DNA from 2 places in the Tenacibaculum aestuarii genome. Region 1 is predicted to be linked to the other one. Evidence: riboswitches for the same ligand, from Rfam matches in the RefSeq annotation. Region 1 holds a riboswitch; the other holds the start of a gene.

Region 1 (3,207 bases):
TGTTAATCATGTAAGCACCCATATCAAAGTTTAAACCTTTGTTTGAGTAGCCTAACCCTACCTCTCCTTGAATAGAGGTCTCTGGGATTAAATTTTCATTTCCTTGCCCTGGCCAAAACAAGTCGTTATAGGTTGGTACTCTATAATTTTTCGATCCGTTAACTCTTACATACCATTTCGAAATAGGCGTTACTTTTATACCAGCAGCATAAACAAACGGAACCTTATAATCAGAATTAAAATCCTTTCTTAACTTAACATTGAAGGAAACATTTTTATGTATATCTTGTGTATAAACAAGGTGCTGAGAAAATTGTTTTCTATTTTTCTCTTTAATTACATCTGTACTACCAAAAGCAGATTCATACTCTGAAAAAAATGAAATTTTTGCTTTAATTCTAGGAAGTTTATAGTTCAGGTTGTACGACGCTATTACTCTTCTCGATTTTCCATAATTAAAATTATCAGAAAACTTATTAGAGAAATATTGATACTTCTGTGTTAAATACGCTAACTTAACTTCTTGCTCTAACTTTCCTTTTTCAAAACCATACACCAATAAGTTTCTTTGGTTAGAGTCTATATATTTTTCTCTTGCTGAAGTTGGATTAGGTAATGTTCCTGAGAAATGACGCTCACCAGAAAAACTTGTACTATAAAATTTTAATTCAGATTGATTATTGAATTTATATCCGAAGCCTAAGTTAATTCCATAGTTTTCATAAACTCCATTGGTATTTCTATACTCAGAATTGAACAATTTAAAATCATTTTCTGAAGAATTTCTAGAAACTCCCACTCCTATGCTATATTTTGAATTGGAGATTTTTGACTTAAAAAGAGAATTGAATGTATTGTAACTTCCTCCTGTTAGTACAAACTGATTTTTCACATTAAAGTCTTCTGTGTAATTTAAAACATCATTTAAATGCACCGTTCCTCCTATTGCTCCTGAACCAAATTCTATACTTCCTCCTCCTTTTCTTACATCAATCGCGTCATTTAAGCTTACTGTTAAAGAATTAAAACCTGTTTGACCATTGTTTATAGAGTTTATATTTATCCCGTTCCATACAACAGCTGTATTAGAAGCACTTGTACCTCTAAAACTCACAGAACTTGTTCCTCCTTTTCCGTACTCCTTTAAATAAATTGATGAATTGTATCTTATTAAATCAGTAAATGATTCAATATTTCGTGTCAACACAGAGTCTGAAAGACTTACCACATGCTGACCTATGGAGTTTTCTTTTAGTTTTTTTGTAGCATTGATAATAACTTCATCTAACCGATAAGAAATAGTATCATTTTGTCCTACTAGGACAATCACATAAAAAAAAGAAAAAAATGTAAATACTTTTTTAGCCATATTCTACCAAACTTTTATCCCGAAAGTTTTAATTAAATTATAATAATTGGCAGGTCTCCTGGCTTGCGTCTTGCAACATACCTTCCCATTTAAAAAACAGTGGTTTGAGTATTTGTTACAAGCTTAATAGCTTACAGTTGCGGGAACAGCTTCGGTTTTGCACCGAATTCCCTTTTAATTCTCTTTAATAGATGATTAAAGAAAAACCAAAAATCACGGCAAATGTATAGTATTCTTATAAATTAGCAACCATCAAATCATGATAATTTGCGAATTTTGTTTGTAAGTTTTCTGGAAGTGTATAATACGTTGGATGAATCATTTTTGCTAAACATTCAACTCCTTCTACTAAAGTACCAGCAGAAGACTGTGTAAACATGGCAAAATCGGCAATGTACACTTGTTTGTTTTTTACCGCTCTTAAAGACGTCCATTCTTCTCTTTCTTCTAAAAACTTCATATCTTCAAGTGTTCTCTCAATTCCGTATCCGCAAGGAGCAATAATCAATACCTCTGGATTGTATTTTACGATTTTATCCCAAGAAATTACGATGCTATCTCCTGATGGATGTGATAATAAATCTATTCCACCAGCATACCCTATTTGATGTGGAATCCAGTGTCCGCAATTAAACAACGGATCAATCCACTCTAACAACATCACACTTTTCGATTGGATTCTATGTTCACGTTGCACATCTACAATATCATAAATACGCTTTTTCAACCCACTTACATACGCCTCTCCTACTGCTTCCTGTTTCATAGCTTTTGCAATGGTTAACGCATTATCAAAAACATCTTCTAAAGAGTTCGGAGTAATAGATATTAGTTCTGGAACCTTTGGCAGTTTGTAAGCTGATTTTGCCACAGATTCTGTATCTATCTGGCAAACATCACATACATCTTGTGTAAAAACAATATCTGGAGCTATACTTTCTAAAACAGGTTCATCAACATAATACAAGGTCTTCCCTTCTGCCTTGGTTTTAGAAAAAATAGCCGTTATTTCTTTACTCGTTAACACTTTTCCTTCTAACTTATATCGAACAGCTACTTCTTTTTCTTTTAAAGCTACTTCTGGACACTCAAAAGTAATTCCGTTTAAATAGTTCTGTAAGCCCATGTCATAAATCATCTGAGTTACTGCTGGCATAAAAGAAGATACTGTCATAATTCGTGGTTTTAGTTCAGCAAAAATAAACAGTTCTCTATTTTAATTTGTTTTTTATTAAAAATCTTTCCAATCTTTGTGTCAACATAAAATGCTATTTCATGATATATTATATCTCAGGAGGTGAACGCTCAGGTAAAAGTAGCTATGCTCAAAAGCTAGCCGAATCTTTATCTGACACCCCTATTTACCTAGCCACTTCTCGTATTTGGGATGAAGATTTCAAGCAACGAGTTGACAGACATATTTCTGATAGAGATGAACGCTGGACCACTGTTGAAGAGGAAAAATGGTTGAGTAAAGTGATTTCTGAAAAACAAACTGTCGTTGTTGATTGTGTTACACTATGGTTAACGAACTTCTTTGTAGACACAAAATATGATATTGAAAAAGCATTAGAAATTGCCAAAGAAGAAATCAATAAATTGGTTGAAATAGACGCCAATATTATCATTATTTCTAATGAAATTGGTATGGGATTACATGCCAATTCTGAATCTGGTAGAAAATTCACACAACTACAAGGCTGGACTAACCAACATATAGCTAAACTAGCTGATAAAGCCATTTTTATGGTATCTGGACTTCCTTTAACTTTAAAATAAAACATGACAACAACAATAACTCCTCTATCAAAAGATTTACAGAACGAACTTCAAGAAGA
Region 2 (3,207 bases), 720 kb from region 1:
ACTGTTGTAATATCGTAGGTTTCTAGGTTGTAAATTACATCTTTTATAGCATCCAATCCTTCTTGAATGGTAAAGGTAATTTCATGGTGAATAGTACCTAAATGTTCTGAAACTTTTTTTGCTGCAGCTAAATCAGGAGATCCATCTAACCCAACAGAAAACGAATGTAGTTGTGGATACCACGCGGCATCTTTGTCGTCAGATTCTACACGCTTCGCCGCATATTTTTTAGCAATTGCAGAGGTAATAGAAGAATCTAATCCTCCAGATAATAAAACTCCGTAAGGTACATCACTCATTAATTGACGATGAACAGCAGCTTCTAAAGCATCACGTACTTCATCAATAGAAGTTTGGTTATCTCTAACAGCTTCATATTCCATCCAGTCACGAGAATACCATCTTTGTAATCCATCTTCACGAGTGTAATAGTGCCCAGGAGGAAATACTTCAATCTTGTTGCAAACTCCTTCTAAAGCTTTTAATTCAGAAGCAACATAAAAGGTTCCATGTTTATCCCACCCCATGTATAAAGGGATAATTCCCATATGATCACGAGCTATTAAATATTCATCAGTCATTGAGTCATATACAGCGAAGCCGAAGATTCCGTTTAGGTCATCTAAAAACTCCACACCTTTTTCTTTGTATAAAGCTAAGATAACCTCACAGTCAGATTGTGTTAAAAACTCGTGTTGTTCTTTAAGTTGTTTTCTAATTTCTTTGTGGTTGTATATCTCTCCATTGGCAGCTAACACAAATCTACGATCATAACTAAATAATGGTTGTTGACCAGAAGCTGGATCAACGATTGCTAATCGCTCATGCGCCATTATTACTTTTTCATCGCTGTAAATTCCACTCCAATCCGGACCTCTATGACGAACTTTCTTAGCCATTTCTAAAATTTGAGGTCTTAATATATCTGAAGGTTGTTTTAAATCAAACGCACATACAATTCCACACATAATTTCTGTTTTTAATTAATTATTGCAATGCAAATAAACTAATCATGTTGTTTTGTGTAAATGATATTTTTATTTTCAGTTTTAATTTTAAACTTAAAATTAAAAAAAGATGATTATTTGTAATTATTTTTTAAGATAAAAGTTATTGTTGCTTGATTTTTTTTAGCAAAAGGTTGATGTGTATAAAGTTAGGTTGAAGAATTAGGAGAGATACAGATTATTATTGTTAAAGTTTATGATTCTTTACTTGGACTAAAATATATTTGCCGCGGTTTTTCTTTGAAGAAAAGAAAATTAAAAGGGAATTAGGTGAAAATCCTAAACTGTACCCGCAACTGTAAGCTACGTCTATTCTAAATAGATACTTATTATTTCTTACACCACTGTTTTTTTTACGGGAAGGTAGTAATAAGATGTTAGTCAGGAGACCTGCCAAAATTTTATTTGTTGTTGTCCTTTCGGGATTAAGAGGATGAACAATAATACACACAAGCATTTAAAGAGTTTAATGTTTGGAAGTGTTTTTATTTTCTGAAATTTTAAATTAATTATAAAGATGATACGTATTTACAGTATTGCATTGTTATGTCTATTTATGACATTTTTTTCTTGTTCAAGTGATTCAATAAAACATGAACCAACTCCAATTTATGATAATTCTTTTATTGTAGGTTATGAAGGTGAAGGAACAGTAATTGGGTATTTAGATGAAAATCAGGTTTTTACATCTAATGTGTATGAATCGTTAAATAAAAACACAATTTCTTTTTCAGAATATGAAAACAAACTATTTACAGTATCACAATCAGGTCCTGATTTTGTTACAAAATTTGATTTGCAAAATTTAGCTGTAGAAAAAGTAGTAACAACTTCTGCGGTTACTGATCCTTCGTATTTAACAATGTTTTCTGAAACTGAAGGGTTAATGATTTCAACTGCTGGAAGTGGAAGAAGCAAAACATACAGCTTGTCATTTTTCAATATAAATGAAGGAATAAAAGATAAAATAGAAGGAATTTCAGATAAAGTATTGTTTTCTAAGTCGGGACTTTTAGTAGATGGTGAAAATATGTTAATTGCTGACGATAAAGAGTTGAAAGTATTAAACCTTAAAGATAAATCATTAAAAACAGCAGTAACATTTGAAGATGTTATTTCAGGAATTTTAAAAGATAAAAACAACCAAATTTGGGTTGGAACTGAGAAGAGAGTAGGTGAAAAAGCACAATTTGTAAGTCTTGCAAACGATTATTCAGTAGCAGAAACAATTACTCTAGATGGGGTAAATTTGTATAAAACAAGCATGCTTACAATGAGTTCTTCTAGTAATACTATTTATTGGGTTGAGGTGAATACAGGTTCAATTCATCGTTTTAATACAGAGAGCAAAGAAGCAACAGAGTTTGTAAATCCGATAATGGATGGAGTGATGCTTATAACCATCGTAAGAGAGCATCCTACAACAGGAAAAATATATGTTTTAGGAGCAGAAGATTTTTTTGATACAGATAAAAGTATGTTAGTAATTTATAACGAAGATGCTTCTGTTTTTAAAAAGGTAAAAGGAGTAGGAAATTCACCTATAGATATAGTCTTTTCTAAAGAAGATTTTTCAATTAACTAATTTTCTTTTTGTTACGGGCTAATTTTTTTAATCTAAAAAAATTTGTCAATTCAAAATCACTTTATACATTTGCATCATAATGATGAATCAACAATTAAATAACTGGTGGTGGAAAACTCATAACTTACGTTAGTGAGACCATCTTGTTATATCTATAATACAACGAAAAGGCTTATCTCATGATAAGCCTTTTTTTTTAGCCCAACCCAACCTTCCCAAAGGGAAGGAGAAGTAAAAAAAAACAAACAATGAATAATCAAAAAGATAAAAATATAAACGAATCATTTTCCCCCTTAAGGGGAATAAAAAGGGGGCTTAAGTTTACAACAGTTTCTAAAAAACAATTGGCGGATATGGTTACGCCAGTAAGTTTGTACTTAAGAACAAGAGATAAGTATGCAAATAGTTTGCTGTTAGAAAGTTCTGATTATCACAGTAAAGAAAACAGTTATTCATTTTTATGTATAGAACCTTTGGTTACGATTAAGGCAGAAAATGACGAACTGTTATTGTTTTATAAAAAAGAAGAAAAGAAAAGAGAATCGATTCAAGGAGATTTTTATGAAAAGTTTGATGCTTACAGTAACTTGATTGAAGTAAATTGTTCAGATGAAA

What was found. A riboswitch is a leader RNA that binds a small molecule or an ion and turns the genes downstream of it on or off. The one in region 1 is predicted to bind cobalamin.
Region 2: another riboswitch for cobalamin. It lies ahead of ACKTSU_RS11030 (hypothetical protein); the one in region 1 lies ahead of ACKTSU_RS07595 (TonB-dependent receptor domain-containing protein).

Annotation. Positions count from the first base shown of each region.
Region 1 is NZ_CAZEFY010000003.1:320,104-323,310, forward strand. Features, by position in the region: gene ACKTSU_RS07595 (TonB-dependent receptor domain-containing protein) at 1-1,369, opposite strand, end outside; cobalamin riboswitch at 1,401-1,595, opposite strand; gene ACKTSU_RS07600 (ABC transporter substrate-binding protein) at 1,605-2,543, opposite strand; gene ACKTSU_RS07605 (bifunctional adenosylcobinamide kinase/adenosylcobinamide-phosphate guanylyltransferase) at 2,645-3,148, shown strand; gene cobT (nicotinate-nucleotide--dimethylbenzimidazole phosphoribosyltransferase) at 3,152-3,207, shown strand, end outside.
Region 2 is NZ_CAZEFY010000003.1:1,036,706-1,039,912, reverse strand. Features, by position in the region: gene asnB (asparagine synthase B) at 1-968, opposite strand, end outside; cobalamin riboswitch at 1,221-1,419, shown strand; gene ACKTSU_RS11030 (hypothetical protein) at 1,525-2,592, shown strand; gene ACKTSU_RS11025 (anthranilate synthase component I family protein) at 2,946-3,207, shown strand, end outside.